4 regions of the Streptomyces sp. NPDC025651 genome follow, and region 1 is predicted to be linked to each of the others. Evidence: riboswitches for the same ligand, from Rfam matches in the RefSeq annotation. Region 1 holds a riboswitch; each other region holds the start of a gene.
What was found. Region 1 has a riboswitch for cobalamin ahead of cobN (cobaltochelatase subunit CobN). Riboswitches for the same ligand answer to the same signal wherever they lie in the genome.
Positions count from the first base shown of each region.

Region 2: it holds a riboswitch for cobalamin, as region 1 does, so the genes downstream of both, ACZ4D5_RS05405 (ABC transporter substrate-binding protein) here and cobN (cobaltochelatase subunit CobN) in region 1, are expected to answer to the same signal.
Region 3: it holds a riboswitch for cobalamin, as region 1 does, so the genes downstream of both, ACZ4D5_RS12970 (energy-coupling factor ABC transporter permease) here and cobN (cobaltochelatase subunit CobN) in region 1, are expected to answer to the same signal.
Region 4: it holds a riboswitch for cobalamin, as region 1 does, so the genes downstream of both, metE (5-methyltetrahydropteroyltriglutamate--homocysteine S-methyltransferase) here and cobN (cobaltochelatase subunit CobN) in region 1, are expected to answer to the same signal.

Region 1 is NZ_JBVHLZ010000017.1:118,424-122,601, forward strand. It holds gene cobN (cobaltochelatase subunit CobN) at 1-1,934, opposite strand, end outside; cobalamin riboswitch at 1,972-2,103, opposite strand; gene ACZ4D5_RS39785 (cobalamin biosynthesis protein CobG) at 2,224-3,519, shown strand; gene ACZ4D5_RS39790 (precorrin-8X methylmutase) at 3,516-4,157, shown strand.
Region 2 is NZ_JBVHLZ010000001.1:1,145,419-1,149,596, reverse strand. It holds gene ACZ4D5_RS05410 (FecCD family ABC transporter permease) at 1-984, opposite strand, end outside; gene ACZ4D5_RS05405 (ABC transporter substrate-binding protein) at 993-2,027, opposite strand; cobalamin riboswitch at 2,094-2,278, opposite strand; gene ACZ4D5_RS05400 (HAD family hydrolase) at 2,694-3,824, shown strand; gene ACZ4D5_RS05395 (hypothetical protein) at 3,821-4,039, opposite strand.
Region 3 is NZ_JBVHLZ010000003.1:162,012-166,189, reverse strand. It holds gene ACZ4D5_RS12985 (PTS ascorbate transporter subunit IIC) at 1-389, shown strand, start outside; gene ACZ4D5_RS12980 (APH(3') family aminoglycoside O-phosphotransferase) at 529-1,332, shown strand; gene ACZ4D5_RS12975 (SMI1/KNR4 family protein) at 1,355-2,023, shown strand; cobalamin riboswitch at 2,183-2,366, shown strand; gene ACZ4D5_RS12970 (energy-coupling factor ABC transporter permease) at 2,397-3,110, shown strand; gene ACZ4D5_RS12965 (energy-coupling factor ABC transporter substrate-binding protein) at 3,110-3,499, shown strand; gene cbiQ (cobalt ECF transporter T component CbiQ) at 3,506-4,178, shown strand, end outside.
Region 4 is NZ_JBVHLZ010000003.1:135,906-140,083, reverse strand. It holds gene aceB (malate synthase A) at 1-797, shown strand, start outside; gene ACZ4D5_RS12865 (3-hydroxybutyryl-CoA dehydrogenase) at 794-1,663, shown strand; cobalamin riboswitch at 1,712-1,933, shown strand; gene metE (5-methyltetrahydropteroyltriglutamate--homocysteine S-methyltransferase) at 2,100-4,178, shown strand, end outside.

The DNA of each region.
Region 1 (4,178 bases):
CGGTCCTCGAGGCCCAGGTCGTGGTCGAGCTTCGCGGCCTGGATGAGCGTCCAGATCTGCGCGCGGATCGCCGGCAGCTTCGCCGGGTCCATGGAGCTGATCTGGGCGTACTCGTCGAGGAGTTGCTCCAGGCGCGCGATGTCTCCGTAGGAGTCGGCGCGCGCCATCGGCGGCACCAGGTGGTCGATGAGCGTGGCGTGCACGCGGCGCTTGGCCTGGGTGCCCTCGCCCGGGTCGTTGACCAGGAAGGGGTAGACGAGGGGGAGGTCGCCGAGCGCGGCGTCCGGGCCGCAGGCGGCCGACAGGCCCGCGTTCTTGCCCGGCAGCCACTCCAGGTTGCCGTGCTTGCCGAGGTGGATCATCGCGTCGGCGCCGAAGCCGCCGTCCGCCGCGGACGCCGCGATCCAGCGGTAGGCCGCCAAGTAGTGGTGCGAGGGCGGCAGATCGGGGTCGTGGTAGATCGCGATCGGGTTCTCGCCGAAGCCGCGCGGCGGCTGGATGAGGATCAGGAGGTTCCCGCGGCGCAGGGCGGCGAGCACGATGTCGCCCTCCGGGTCGCCGCCGTCGCCCACCCGGGACTTGTCGAGGAACATCTCGCCGGGCGGCGGGCCCCAGTGCCGCTCGACGGACTCGCGCAGCTCCTCGGGGAGCGTCGCGTACCAGCGCTTGTAGTCGGCGGCGGGGATGCGCACCGGGTTGGCGGCGAGCTGCTCCTCGGTCAGCCAGTCCTGGTCGTGGCCGCCCGCGTCGATCAGCGCGCGGATCAGCTCGTCGCCGTCGCCGGAGACGAGACCGGGAATCTCCTCGGTGGCCCCGAAGTCGTAGCCCTCGCCGATGAGCCTGCGCAGGAGTGCCACGGCGGAGGCGGGGGTGTCCAGGCCCACCGCGTTGCCGATGCGGGAGTGCTTGGTCGGGTAGGCGGACAGGACGAGCGCGAGGCGCTTGTCGGCGGCCGGGATGTGCTTGAGGCGTGCGTGGCGCACGGCGATTCCGGCGACCCGGGCCGCGCGCTCGGCGTCGGCGACGTACGCGGGAAGGCCGTCCTCGTCGATCTCCTTGAAGGAGAAGGGGACGGTGATGAGGCGCCCGTCGAACTCCGGCACGGCGATCTGGCTCGCGGCGTCCAGCGGCGAGACGCCCTCGTCGTTCTCCTCCCAGGCCGAGCGCGACCCGGTCAGGCAGAGCGCCTGCAGGATCGGCACGTCCAGGGCGGTCAGCGCGCCCGCGTCCCACGACTCGTCGTCACCGCCCGCGGAGGCCTCGGCCGGCTTGGTGCCGCCGGCCGCGAGGACCGTGGTCACGATGGCGTCGGCGGCGCGCAGCTCCTCGATCAGCTCGGGCTCGGGGGCGCGCAGCGAGGCCACGTACAGCGGCAGGGGCCGGGCGCCCGCGTCCTCGATCGCGCCGCACAGGGCGTCCACGAACGCGGTGTTGCCGCTCATGTGGTGGGCGCGGTAGTAGAGCACCGCCACGGTCGGGCCGTCCGTGCCGTCGGCGCGGGCGGCACGCTCCAGCGGGCCCCAGGAGGGGGCGGCCGCGGGCGGCTCGAAGCCGTGGCCGGTGAGCAGCACGGTGTCGGAGAGGAAGCGGGCCAGCTGCTCCAGGTTGGCGGGGCCGCCGTGCGCGAGGTAGGCGTGCGCCTCGGCGGCGATGCCGACGGGCACGGTCGAGGAGGCCATCAGCTGGGCGTCGGGCGCCTGTTCACCGGTGAGCACGACGACCGGGAGGCCGCTCGCGGTGAGCTGGTCGAGGCCGTCCTGCCAGGCGCGGACGCCGCCCAGGAGGCGTACGACGACGAGGTCGACGCCGTCGAGCAGCGCGGGCAGCTCGTCGAGGGCCAGGCGGGAGGGGTTGGCGAACCGGTAGTCGACCGGGCCTCCCGCCGCGCGGGCGCTGAGCAGGTCGGTGTCGGAGGTCGACAGCAGCAGAAGCATGCGGGCGCAGGCCTTCCTCGGGGTGTCCGCGCCCCGGGTGGTCGTATGGACGGCAGGAGTTCCTGGCTCACCCCACGTCGGTGGGGCTCACAGTGGCGGGACCGCGCCGGATTCGCACCGGGCTTCCTCCTTCGGGTCCTGGTGGACCCACGCCGTCGCTGGCGTCGACGGACCTGGCGGTCCGCCGCCTGCATAGTAAGTCCTGCCCGCGGTCGGCGGTGCGGCCACCTGCCAGGACGGCCCGTCTCGGGAGGCGACCGGCCGGATCCGCGTGGGTATGCTCGCCGCCATGCCGCCCACCCGAGCAACATCCCCAAAACAGGGCGAACCTCCCATACGTGACCGGGGTGACGCCTGCCCCGGAGCCCTGCGCCTGCACCGTGCCGACGACGGCCGCCTCGCCCGACTCCGCCTGCCCGGCGGTCTTCTGACGTCCCGTCAGGCCGAGGTCCTGGCCACTGCCGCGGAGCGTCTGGCGGACGGCGGCCTCAGCATCACCTCGCGCGGCAACATCGAGCTGCGCGGCCTCGGCGAGAGCTGCGGCGGCGACCTCTCCGCGCTGCTCTCGGGGGCGGGCCTGCTCCCCTCCGAACGGCACGAACGCGTCCGCAACGTGGTGGCGTCACCGCTGGCGGGAATCGACCGACTCGGCCATGGCGACGTGCAGTTGTGGGCCCGTGAGCTGGACGGACTCCTGTGCTCCGAGGAGTGGACCGCGGAGCTCTCGGGGCGCTTCCTGTTCGCCCTGGACGACGGGCGCGGGGACGTCGTCGGGCTCGGCGGCGATGTGACCTTGATCGCAGAATCGGGTGGCACCGCGGTCGTCCGCATCGGGGGACTGGCGTTCCGGGTCGCCGCGGCCGACGCCCCCCGCGCCGCGCTCACCGCCGCGGGCGCCTTCCTCGCCGCCGCGACCGCCGCGGGCAACGGCGCCTGGCGGGCGTGGGAGCTGCCCCGCGAACAGCGCGTGGACCTCGCCGGAGCACTGGAGCGCGCGGGCATCGACGCCGAGCGCGCCGAGCCGTGGTCCGTCAGCCGTAGCGCCCCGCAGGTGCCCGGAGTCGTCGGCGACGCCGTCGTCGTCCACGCCCCCCTCGGCCGCGTCACCGCCGCCCAGTGGCGGGCGCTCCTGCCGCTGCCCGCCGACGAACTGCGCGTCACGCCGTGGCGCGGCTTCGTCGTCCCCGGCTTCGCCGACGAGGCCGCGGCCCGCGAGCGCCTCGCCGTACTCGCCGACGCCGGGCACATCACCGACGCCGACTCGCCCTGGCTGGGCGTCGGCGCCTGCACGGGGCGCCCCGGCTGCGCCAAGTCCCTCTCCGACGTCCGTGCCGACGCCGTCCCCGGCCTCGGCGGCCTGCCCGTCCACTGGTCCGGCTGCGAACGGCGCTGCGGGCACCCGTGGGGCGACTGGGTCGACGTCCTCGCCACCGGCGACGGGAGTTACGAGGTGACGGTGCGCAGGGCCGGCGAGGACCGGGCGCCCGTCACCGGCGGCACTCTGACCGAGCAGGTCACCACGGCACGTACCACCACAAAACCGACGGCACCGACGGCACCGACGGCAACAACGGCCACGAGATGAGCGAGAGCACTGTGTTCGACTACGAGAAGGACGGCGCGGCCATCTACCGCGAGTCCTTTGCCACCATCCGCGCGGAGGCGGACCTCGGCGGCCTGCCCGCCGACGTCAGCCAGGTCGCGGTGCGGATGATCCACGCCTGCGGGATGGTCGACCTCGTGCGCGACCTCGCCTACAGCCCGCGCGTGATCGCCGACGCCCGCAAGGCGCTGCGCGACGGCGCGCCGATCCTGTGCGACGCGAACATGGTCGCGAGCGGCGTCACGCGCAAGCGGCTGCCCGCCGACAACGACGTGATCTGCACGCTCGCCGACCCGTCCGTGCCCGACCTCGCGCAGCGCATGGGCACCACCCGCAGCGCCGCCGCCCTCGAACTGTGGCGCGACCGCCTCGAAGGCTCCGTCGTCGCCATCGGCAACGCGCCCACCGCACTCTTCCGCCTCCTGGAGATGATCGAGGAGGGCGCGCCGCGTCCGGCCGCCGTCCTCGGCATCCCGGTCGGCTTCGTCGGCGCCGCCGAGTCCAAGGACGCGCTCGCCGAGCACGCCTCCGGCCTGGAGTACCTGGTCGTACGGGGACGTCGCGGCGGCAGCGCGATGGCCGCGGCGGCGATCAACGCGATTGCGAGCGAGGCGGAGTGAACACCGAGAACACCCGGGGGA
Region 2 (4,178 bases), on a different contig from region 1:
GAGGCGGGTGCGGGCCACCCGGACGCCCAGGGTCGCCGCCGCCTCCTGGCCGAACGCGAAGGCGTCCAGCGTGCGGGCGTGGGACAGGCAGATCAGCAGCGCCGTGGCGAGCACCGCCCCGCACAGCCACACGTCCGTCCAGCCGACCCCGCTGAGCGAGCCGAGCAGCCAGAAGATGACGCCGCGCGTGGTCTCCGCGTCGCCCGCCGCGAGGATGACGAACGACGTCAGCGCGGAGAAGAGCTGCATGGCCGCGACGCCGGACAGGACGACCCGGTCCGTCGTGCCGCCCAGGGTGTGGCTGAGCAGCAGCACCAGGGCGAACGAGCAGAGCGCGCCCACGAAGGCACCGGCCGAGACCGACAGCGCTCCCCCGCCGACGCCGAGGACGACGACGGCGACGGCTCCGGTGGACGCCCCGGACGACACCCCGAGCACGAAGGGGTCGGCGAGGGGGTTGCGGAGCAGGGACTGCATGACGGCCCCGCAGACCGCGAGCCCGGCGCCGCAGACCGCGGCGAGCAGGGTGCGGGGCATCCGCAGGTTCCACACGATGCCGTCCCTGATCGGCGTGAGCCGCGCCTCGCCCCACCCCAGGTGCGCGGCGACGGCGGACCACACGTCGGGCACGGAGATGTCCGCGGGCCCGATGGTGACGGCAACGGCCACGGACACCACGAGCACCCCGAGGCCCCCGAGCCACAGCAGCCCTTGCCGCAGGACACCGGGGACCGAGGGGAGGGCGGGTGCGGCCGGAGGGAGGGCGGGTGCGGCCGAGGGGACGGCAGACGCGACCGGCGGGACAGCAGATACAACCGGCGGGACGGCAGACGCGACCGGCGGGACGGCGGGTGCGGGGGCGGCCTCGGACACCGAGCCGACGCCCCGGGCCGCGACCGCGTCAGCCGCCGCAGCGGCACCGCGCGCCGGCGCGGCCGCGTCGCCCGCCGTGGACGTCGGCGGGCGCGAGGGCTCGCCCCGCATGCCGGGCGTCACTTCGTCAGTCCGAACTTCCGTAGACCCGCCGCCACTTGTTCGACGCCGTCGACCGTGCGGATCGTGGGGTTCATGGCCTGGCCGCTCAGCAGGACGTAGCGCTTCTTCTTCACGGCGGTCAGGTTCCTCGTCGCCGGGTTGGTCTCCAGGAACTTGATCTTCGCATCGGCGCTCTCCGCGGACTGCGACTTGCGCGTGAGGTCGCCGATGACGAGGACGTCGGGGTCGCGGTCGGCGACCGTCTCCCAGTTGATCTGCGGCCATTCCTCGCGCGTGTCGTCGAAGACGTTCTTCGCGCCGAGCTCGCGGGTGATGATCCCGGGGGCGCCGCAGCAGCCCGCCATGTACGGGGCGTCGGAGTTGGCGAACCAGTACAGGAGCGTCACGTCGGAGGCGTCGATGTCCTTCGTGGCCTTCGCTGTCCGGCCCTTCAGCTCATCGATCAGCCTCTCGCCGCGCTTCTCGACCCCGAAGACCTTCGCCAGGTCCCGCACCTCGCCGTAGACGGTGTCCATGGTCAGCGTCCTGACGCGCTTGCCGTCGCCGCCGCCGTCGTTGTCCTTGCCCGCGCAGTCGGTGGGCGAGACATAGACGGGGACGCCGAGTTCGGTGAATTTCATCCGGTCGGCGACGCCGCCCTTGCCGACCGTGTAGAGGAAGGACGCGCTGACGAAGTCGGGCTCCTTGGAGAGGACCTTCTCCAGTGCCGGGTAGCGGTCGGAGAGCCGCTCCACCTTCGCGTTGTCCTCGGCCAGGTTCTTCAGGACCGGGTCGGTCCACGTGCCGGTGCCCACCATGCGGTCGGCGAGGCCGAGCGAGAGCAGGATCTCGGTGGATCCCTGGTCCAGGGAGACGGCCCGCCGCGGCGGCGCCTCGACCTCGGCCTCCTTGCCGCAGGAGGCGACCGTCACGGGATAGCCCTTCGCGTCCTTGCCCGCCGTCTTCTCCGCGGAGCCGCCGCACGCGGTGAGTGCGAGCGCTCCGGCGCCGAGCAGGGCGAACGTACGTATACGGCGGTTCTTCGAGGACACGTGATCCCTTGAGTCTCACGGCTCATACGCGGAGCCTGGCCTGCGTCACGACCTCCGCCGCCCGGTGTGCGAGCGGAGGCGCCAGCAGGTCTTCGGACTCGGGATCGGCCGGGCGGGGCGCCTTCCCAGGCGTCCGAAGACGCCCAGTGGCCGTGGCCCCGCCCGTCCCCCTCACCGCTGCGCGTCAGTTCCGGATTCTCACCGGATTCCCTGGCCCAGGTGTGGGTTTGACTGGCTTGCGCAAGTTATCACGCCTGTCCAGAGGGTCGGCCCGGGCCTCGGCTCGCCCCGGTAGGTGCCGAACGACCAGCGGTTTCCCGCCGGATCGAGGGTGCCGAACTCCCGGCTGCCGTACGGCTTGTCCTCGTCTCGCCCGCGATCCGCACGCCCGCCGCGGTCAGCTTCGCGTACAGGGCGTCCTCGGCCTGGCGGCCCGGCACGCGAACCCGGCACGTGAGTCCGGCACGCGAGCCCCGCGCAGGGCTCTCGCACACGGTCGCCCCGCACCGTCCCGGCGTCCGCTTCGGCTACCCGTGTTCCCCTGCCCCATGCCCCCTGCGCACGGTGACTTCGATCATGGGAAATGCCGGCGTCGCCCCATAGCATTGCGCGCCGCTCCGGACGGGGCCGCGCATCGCTCTCAGGGAACGGCAGGGACGTAGAGACATGGCAGTACGGGCAAAGGGCAAGCTGGCCGTCATCGGCACCACGGGCGCGCTGGCCGCCGCCGTCCTCGCGGGCAGCACGCTGTGGCCGACGAGCGAGGCCGGCGCCGCCGACACCTCGGCGGCCACCGCCCGTGAGCTGTCGCACTGGCCGAAGCCCGTCGCGAAGCAGCTCGGCAAGGTCATCGCGAAGAACGACCACAAGGGCGCGTACGCCGTGTTCGACGCGGACAACACGACATACCGCAACGACCTCGAAGAGTCGCTGCTGCCGTTCCTGGAGATGAAGGGCGTCCTGACCCGCAAGACGATGGACCCGTCCCTGAAGGTCATCCCCTTCAAGGACAAGGCCGGGCACAAGGAGAGCCTCTACAGCTACTACAACCGGCTGTGCGAGGTGGACGACCAGGTCTGCTACCCGTGGGCCGCGCAGATCTTCTCCGGCTTCACGCTGAACGAGCTCAAGGGGTACGTCGACGAGCTCCTGGCGTACAAGAAGCCGATCCCCGCCGAGTACTACGAGGGCGGGAAGCTCACGAAGACCGAGGTGAAGGCGCCGGAGTTCTCGCGCGGCATGCAGCAGCTCTACAAGACGCTGCGCTCGCACGGCATCGAGGTGTACGTGGTCAGCGCGGCCGCCGAGGACCTGGTGCGCATGGTCCTCGGCGACCCGAAGTACGGCTACGGCGTGAAGCCGCAGAACGTCATCGGCGTCTCCATGCAGCTCAAGGACCGCAAGACGGGTGAAGTGACCACCTCCCGCAAGGAGATCGCCGAGGGCCGCTTCGGCGAGAAGGACCGCGAGAAGCTCGGCGAGCGCGAGCTGACGCCGAACCTGTGGGCGCCGCTGACCTGGTACGAGGGCAAGCCCGCGGCGATCAACACGTACATCGACGAGTGGAGGAAGCCGCTCCTCGCCGCCGGTGACACCCCGGTCAGCGACGGCCCGATGCTGTTCCACTCCGCGGACGTGGAGCACGGCGGCGTACGGGTCTGGGTCAACCGCAAGGACGCGTACATGAAGCAGCTCGACGGGATGAAGAAGAAGAACGCGCAGCGCCAGCGGGAGCTGGGCCAGAAGGTGACCGCCGACAAGCGCTGGCTGACGGTCACCCCGGACCAGATCGGCTAGCGGTCGGTCAACGCCCGGAAGGCGTCGGCCACTTGGGCACGGTCGGCGCCGTCCGCGAGCAGGGCGTGCAGCAGGAGTCCGGCCTTCGGCGCGTCCAGGTCGCCCGCGGGGAGCAGGCCGCGCCCGAGCATGTCGCTCTCGGATCCGGGGCCGGTCTCCTCCAGGGGGTCGGTGCCCTGCACCACGACGACACCGTGCCCCGCGGCGCTCGCCACCGCCACACGCTCGGCGGGACCGCGCCGGTGGCCGCGAGGATCTCGGCGCCGGTCAGGCGGGGCGAACTGCCGCCGCCCCGCGCGGAGACGGTGCCGCCGAGGGTGAACACGGGCACGGGCGGCGCCATGGGCCGAGGAC
Region 3 (4,178 bases), on a different contig from region 1:
GCGCCTTCGTCAACGGCGTCCTCATCACCTTCCTGCCCGCCCTGCTCCTGAAGGTCCTCGGCGCCTTCGGCGAGGAGAACACCACGTTCGGAGACGCCGACTTCGGCTGGTTCGGCACGCTCATCGGCTACGCGGCCAAGGCGGGCGAGGCCGGCGGGATCGTCCTGATGCTGCTGATCGGGGCGGCGATCCTGTTCGGCGCGATCGTCGTCCAGAAACGGGTCGTGGAGACCGGCTGGGACCCCGGCGCCCACCGCGACGCCCTGCTGCCTCCGGACGAGGTCCTGACGCCGGGTCCCGCCCAGGCCGCCGCCGGTTCCCCGGTGACGTACGCGAAGATCGCACCGCCGCGCGGGGCACCGAAGCCGCCTCCGCCGCCGGGCAGTTGACCCTCGCGCCAGGAGGCAGGTCCGGCGTCGCTCCTCGACCGGGGCACCCAAGTCCCGACCGGACGCCCAAGCCCCTGGAGCGAGGGGAGAGCCGGGAATATTGACTGGGGGACGCGGCGGACCGCCTGCCATCATGCCGATCATGAGCAGCGATCTGCGGCGGAGGTATGCCGCGTACCGATGGACCCGCGCGTCGGACGGCGCGTCGGGCGCCGAGGTGCACCACCTCACCGGAGCGGGTGCCCCCGACCTGTACGTGAAGGCCGCCCCCGTCACGTACGACGGCTCACCCCTGGACCTGTCGGGCGAGGCCGACCGCCTGGCCTGGCTGGCCGGGCGGGGCATCCCCGTGCCGCGCATCGTCGAGCGCGGCGCCGACGAGCGAGCGGCGTGGCTGGTGACCGAGGCGGTGCCCGGCAGGCCGGCGTCCGACGAGTGGCCCGAGGAGCAGCGGTCCGCGGTGGCCGATTCACTCGCCGGGCTCGCCGCCGCCCTGCACCGACTGCCCCTGGAGGACTGCCCGTTCGACCGTTCGCTCGCGGTCACGATGGAGCAGGCCGCGCGCAACACGGCCGAGGGCCTCGTGGACCTGGACGACCTCGACGAGGAGCGCGCCGGATGGACCGGGCGGCGCCTCCTCGACGAACTGCGCCGCACCCGCCCGGCGACGGAGGACCTGGTGGTCACCCACGGCGACTTCACTCCGGAGAACGTCCTGCTCGACCCGGACACCTGCCGCGTCACCGGAGTCGTCGACGTCGTCCGCCTCGGCAGGGCGGACCGCCACATCGATCTCGCCGTCGTCCTGCGGGAGTTGGCCACCGAGGAGGATCCGTGGTTCGGCGCCGCGTACGCGGAGCGGTTCCTCGCGCGATACGGCGAGCACGCGGCGGTCGACAAGGAGAAGCTGGACTTCTACCAGCTGCTCGACGAGTTCTTCTGATCCTTGCGAATACTGTGGGCGGATGTCTGATCGAACGGATGACGTGGGCGAGGCCGAGCGGGTCACCGCCGCGGTCACCGCCGCCTGGCAGCAGCTGACCGGCTGGCTGAGGGTGCACGCACCCACCTCGTACGCCTCTCTGCTGCCGCCCGCCCCGGAGGAGGAGATCCGCGCCGCCGAGGATGCGTCGAGGCACTGCCTCGGGTACGGGCTGCCCGTGGAACTGGTCGCCCTGTGGCGGCTGTGCGGTGGTGTGGAGCACCAGTACATCGAGGAGAACGAGGACGAGGGGGAGGTCGGATCCGGGGCCTTCCTCCCGGACGGGATCCTCTTGGCCCCCGCCGACGCGGTGCGCCCGCGGCTTCCCGGATACGGGGAGCCGCGCGACTACTGGGACGGCGCCCGGGTCGTGCCGTGGCTCACGTGCGACGAGGCCGGGCCCGAGTACGGCCAGTACGCGTCCGCGGCCGGTGTCGGCGGCTGGACGACGATGGACGGCCCCGCGACGGAGAACCCGGCCCATCCGTCGATCGCCGCCTATCTGGAGAGGGTTCACCGCACCTTGACCGTGGGACCCGCCGACCTGATGGGCCGCGACGTCCCCGGCACCGTCTGGGGCTGTCTCGTCTGGGACGACCCGGACGATCCGTCGCTGGACGACGCCCTCCCGTACTGGACGCCAGTCCACTGAGCGAGCAGGGCCCCCACCCCGAGGGTGGGGGGCCCTGGACGTTCGGGGCCGCAGCTCCTACGCATGGCCTCTGAGCAGGGGCGTACGCGGTGGTGGTGTGCGCTCGGGCGTGCCACCGCTGCGACCGCCGTGCAAGTTGTCAGGCAGATCAGTTGCGCACTAGTGTCACCACGCCTTGGTGAACGGGAAATCCGGTGTGATGCCGGTGCGGCCCTCGCCACTGTGATCGGGAAGTCCGGCTCCAGCCCTCGCGGCAGCCACTGGGTGCGCACGCACCCGGGAAGGCGGAGTCCGGTCGGTACGACCCGTCAGCCAGGAGACCGGCCAAGGCGCGTTGTCCATCCACGAGGTGCTGGAGAGGGTCTGCTGAGCCATGCACATAGCCGAGGGTTTCCTCCCGCCGGCGCACGCGATCGCCTGGGGCGTAGCGTCCGCGCCGTTCGTCGTCCACGGAGTCCGCTCCCTGACGCGTGAAGTCAAGGAACACCCGGAGAGCACCCTGCTCCTGGGCGCGTCCGGTGCCTTCACCTTTGTCCTGTCCGCCCTGAAGATCCCGTCCGTGACGGGCAGTTGCTCGCACCCCACGGGAACCGGGCTCGGAGCCATCCTGTTCCGGCCACCGATCATGACGGTGCTCGGCACCATCACCCTGCTCTTCCAGGCCCTGCTGCTCGCCCACGGTGGGCTCACCACGCTGGGCGCCAACGTGTTCTCCATGGCGATCATCGGGCCCTGGGCCGGATACGCCGTCTACCGGCTCCTCAAGCGGTACGACGTGCCGCTGATGGTCGCCGTGTTCTTCGGCGCGTTCGTCGCCGACCTGTCGACGTACTGCGTCACCAGCGTCCAGCTGGCCCTGGCCTTCCCCGACCCCAGCAGCGGATTCATCGGCGCCCTGGGCAAGTTCGGAGGCATCTTCGCCGTCACGCAGATCCCCCTCGCCGTCAGCGAGGGACTCCTCACCGTCCTGGTGATGCGGCTGCTCGTGCAGTCCAGCAAGGGCGAGCTGACGCGGCTCGGCGTGCTGCTGCAGGGCAAGCGGCCGGCCGCGGAGAAGCAGGAGACGAAGACGGAGGCCAGCGCCTGATGAACCGCAACACGAAGATCAACATCCTGCTCCTCGCCGTCGTCGCCGCGCTCGCGGTGTTCCCGCTGGTGTTCGGCCTCGGCGACCACAAGGAGGAGCCGTTCACCGGTGCCGACGCGCAGGCCGAGACGGCGATCACCGAGATCGAGCCGGACTACGAACCGTGGTTCTCGCCGCTGTACGAACCGCCGTCCGGTGAAGTCGAATCCGCGCTGTTCGCCCTCCAGGCGGCCATCGGCGCCGGCGTCCTCGCGTACTACTTCGGGCTGCGCCGAGGGCGACGCCAGGGGGAGGAGCGTGCGCTGAGGTCGCAGGACGCGCCGAAGGAGGACACCGCCGAACGGCAGGGCGACGCGGTGGACGCCCGGTCCGACCACGAACAGGTCTGATCGGGCGTGCTGCCCATCGACGCGGCGGCGCACAGCAGTCACTGGCGCCGCCGTCACCCCGTCGACAAGGCCGTACTCGGGCTCGGGCTCACCGTCCTCGCGATCTCCCTGCCGCCCTGGCCGGGAGCCGCCCTGGTGGTGGTCGCCGCACTCGCCGTGCTGCTCGGGCCCGCGGGCGTGCCGCCCCGCAAACTGTGGCGCGCCTACCGGGTGCCGCTCGGCTTCTGCGTCACCGGCGCCCTGACCCTCCTCGTCCAACTCGGCGGCCCCGACGGCTTCGTGGCGCTCGCCGACGACGGCCCCGCGCGCGCGGGCGGTCTGCTCCTGCGGACCTCGGCGGCCTCGCTCGGCGTGCTCCTCTTCGCCTTCACCACACCGATGTCGGACCTGCTGCCCCGCCTGGTGAAGGCCGGCGTGCCCGCACCGGTCGTGGACGTGGCGCTGGTGACGTACCGGATGAGCTTCCTGCTCCTGGACTCCATGAGTCGCATCCGGCAGGCGCAGGCGGCCCGGCTCGGCCACACCACGCGGGCCGCCACCTGGCGCTCGCTCGCGGGCCTCGGCGCCACCGCGTTCGTGCGGGCCTTCGACCGGGCGAGCCGGCTGCAGGCCGGGCTCGCCGGACGCGGCTACGACGGCACCCTGCGGGTCCTCGTGCCCGAGGCCCGGATCTCGCGGG
Region 4 (4,178 bases), on a different contig from region 1:
GCGAGCACAGCGCCGGGCTCAACGCGGGCCGCTGGGACTACCTGTTCAGCATGATCAAGACGTTCGGCCACCGCACCGACTTCCTGCTGCCGGACCGCGCCAAGGTCACCATGGCCGCGCCCTTCATGCGCGCCTACACCGAACTGCTCGTGCGCACCTGCCACCGGCGCGGCGCCCATGCCATCGGCGGCATGGCCGCCCACGTGCCGGGCAGGGACCCGGCCGTCAACGAGGCCGTGTTCGCGAAGGTGCGGCTCGACAAGGAGCGCGAGGCCGAGGACGGCTTCGACGGCTCCTGGGTCGCCCACCCCGGCCTGGTGCCCGTGTGCCGGGAGGTCTTCGACGCCGTCCTCGGCACGAGAGCCCACCAACTCGACCGGGGCAGGGACGACGTGGAGGTCACGGCCCAGGACCTGCTGTCGGTGCGGCGCGTCAGCGGGCCGCCGACCCCCGAGGGCGTGCGCGCCAACATCGCCGTTGCGCTCGGTTACTTCGCCGCCTGGCTGCGCGGGCAGGGCGCCGTCGCCCTGGACGGGCTGATGGAGGACGCGGCCACCGCGGAGATCGCCCGCGTGCAGGTCTGGCAGTGGCTGCGGCACCGCGTCATCGACCGCGAAACGGTACGGCGTCTGCTCGACGACGAGCTCGCCGCCCTGGGCGCCGCCTACCCGTGGGCGCCCCTCGACGACATCCGCGCGCTCTTCGAACACACCGCCCTCAGCGGCGAGTTGCCGCTGTTCTTCACCCCCGATGCCTACTCCCGGCACCTCGTGCGGCAGGCGGAGGCACCGGCATGAGCGAGAGCATTCGACGCGTCGGCGTGGTCGGCGGCGGGCAGATGGGCGCGGGCATAGCCGAGGTGTGCGCGCGAGCGGGCCTGGACACCGTGGTGTGCGAGGCGGACGCCGTGGCCGCCCTCGCGGCACGCGACCGGGTCGAGGCCTCCCTGGAGCGCGCCGTGCGGCGCGGCAAGCTGGCCGGGGACGCGGCGCGCGGCGCGCTCGCCCGCATGACGTTCACCGGCAGTCTGGAGGACCTGGCCGACCGCCAGCTGGTCGTCGAGGCCGTCGTGGAGAACCAGGACGCCAAGACCGAGGTCTTCGCCGCCCTCGACAAGATCGTCGAGGACCCGGAGGCGATCCTCGCGACCAACACCTCCTCGCTCCCCGTGATGCGGCTCGGCATGGCGACCACCCGCGCGGACCGGGTCGTGGGCCTGCACTTCTTCAACCCCGTGCCGGTGCTGCCGCTGGTGGAGCTCGTCACCTCCCTGCACACCGCGCCCGCAACGGCCCGCCGCGCCGAGGAGTTCGCCGCGGCGACGCTGGGCAAGAGCGTCATCCGCTCCCGCGACCGCTCGGGCTTCGTCGTCAACGCCCTGCTGATCCCGTACCTCCTGTCGGCGATCCGCATGGCGGAGTCCGGCTTCGCCACCGCCGAGGACATCGACACCGGCATGGAACTGGGCTGCGCCCACCCGCTGGGCCCGCTGAAGCTCGCGGACCTGATCGGCCTGGACACCGTCGTCTCGATCGCCGAATCGCTGTACGACGAGTTCCGCGAACCGCTGTACGCCCCGCCGCCACTGCTGCAACGGATGGTGGAGGCAGGGCTGTTGGGCCGGAAGTCGGGACGCGGATTCCATGCGTACGGCGAGGACTGACGTCGCGTACGCCACAAGCTGACGTCGTCACGTGCGGCGATGTCCGATAGGCTGATCCACGCAGCTGGTTCGCCCCGTCAGCCAGGCGGGAGGCGTCGCAAGAGGGAACCCGGTGGGAATCCGGGACTGCCCCGCAGCGGTGAGCGGGAACGACCGCCGTCATACGCACTGGGTCCGACAGACAGGACCTGGGAAGCGACGGCCACTAGGTGTCTCGTACGACGAGACGTGCCCGCGAGTCCGAAGACCTGCCAACTGCCCGTGCACGGACCACCCGTGCGCGGACATCCCGGTGACCTCGTGGGCGGGTCGGCGTACATATCAGGCGGACGACCGCGCCTTGCCGCGCGAGGCCGTACCCGCCCGGTTCGTCACCCCTTCGCGCTCTCGTCCCGTCGCCGGGATCTCAGGGATTCATCTCGCGAAGGAGATCTCCGTGACCGGCAAGACCGCAGCCGCGGCAGCACGGGCCACCGTGTACGGCTACCCCCGCCAGGGCCAGAACCGCGAACTGAAGAAGGCCGTCGAGGGCTACTGGAAGGGCCGCGTCACCGCCGACGCCCTCCGGACGACCGCCGCCGAACTCCGCGGCGCCAACTGGCGGCAGCTGGCCGAGGCCGGCATCCACGAAGTGCCCACCGGGGACTTCTCGTACTACGACCACGTCCTGGACACCACCGTCATGGTGGGCGCCGTCCCCGCGCGCCACCGCGCCGCCGTCGACACCGACGCCCTGGACGGCTACTTCGCCATGGCCCGCGGCACCCAGGACGTGGCGCCGCTGGAAATGACCAAGTGGTTCGACACCAACTACCACTACCTCGTCCCCGAGTTGGGCCCGGACACGGTGTTCACGGCCGACTCCACCAAGCAGGTCGCCGAGCTCAGGGAGGCCCTCGCCCTCGGCCTGGCCGCACGGCCCGTCCTGGTCGGCCCGGTCACCTACCTCCTGCTCGCCAAACCCGCCCCGGGCGTCGCCGCCGACTTCGACCCGCTCACCCTCCTGGACCGGATCCTGCCGGTGTACGCCGAGGTCCTCGCCGACCTGCGCGCGGCGGGCGCGGAGTGGGTCCAGCTGGACGAGCCCGCCCTCGTCCAGGACCGCACCCCGGCCGAACTGAACGCCGCCGCGCGCGCCTACCGCGACCTCGGCGCCCTCACCGACCGGTCGAAGCTGCTGGTGGCGACGTACTTCGGGCGGCTCGGCGACGCGCTGCCCGTCCTCGCCAAGGCTCCGGTCGAAGGCCTCGCTCTCGACTTCACCGAGGCCGGCACCGCCAACCTGGACGCCCTGGCCGAAGTCGGCGGACTCCCCGACAAGCGGCTGGTCGCCGGCGTGGTCAACGGCCGCAACATCTGGGTCAACGACCTGGAGAAGTCCCTGTCCACCCTCGGCACCCTGCTCGGCCTCGCCGACCGGGTCGACGTGTCGGCGTCCTGCTCCCTGCTGCACGTGCCCCTCGACGCCACGGCGGAGCGGGACATCGAGCCGCAGATCCTGCGCTGGCTCGCCTTCGCCCGCCAGAAGACCACCGAGATCGTCACCCTCGCCAAGGGCCTTGCCCAGGGCACCGACACGATCGCCGCCGAACTGGCCGCCAACCGCGCCGACCTGGCTTCGCGCGCCGGCTCGCCGATCACCCGCGACCCCGCCGTGCGGGACCGCGCCGCCGCCGTCACCGAAGGCGACGCCCGCCGCTCCCAGCCGTACGCCGAACGGGCCGCGGCCCAGCGGGCCCACCTCGGCCTGCCCCTGCTGCCGACCACGACCATCGGGTCCTTCCCGCAGACCGGCGAACTGCGCACCGCCCGCGCCGACCTGCGCGCGGGCCGGATCGACACGGCCGGCTACGAGGAGCGCATCAGGGCCGAGATCCAGGAGGTGATCTCCTTCCAGGAGAAGGCCGGTCTGGACGTCCTCGTGCACGGCGAGGCCGAACGCAACGACATGGTCCAGTACTTCGCCGAACAGCTCACCGGCTACCTCGCCACGCAGCACGGCTGGGTCCAGTCCTACGGCACGCGCTACGTCCGCCCGCCGATCCTCGCGGGCGACATCTCCCGCCCGGAGCCCATGACGGTGCGCTGGACGACGTACGCCCAGTCCCTGACGGGCCGCCCGGTCAAGGGCATGCTCACCGGTCCCGTCACCATGCTCGCTTGGTCCTTCGTCCGCGACGACCAGCCGCTCGGCGACACCGCGCGCCAGGTCGCCCTCGCCCTGCGCGACGAGGTGAACGACCTGGAGGCGTCCGGGAGTTCGGTGATCCAGGTCGACGAGCCCGCCCTGCGCGAGACGCTGCCGCTGCGGGCTGCCGATCGCCCGGCCTATCTGGCGTGGGCCACGGAGGCCTTCCGGCTCAGCACCGGCGGCGTACGCCCGGACACACAGATCCACACCCACATGTGTTACGCCGAGTTCGGGGACATCGTCCAGGCCATCGACGACCTCGACGCCGACGTGATCAGCCTGGAGGCGGCCCGCTCCCACATGCAGGTCGCCCGTGAACTGGCC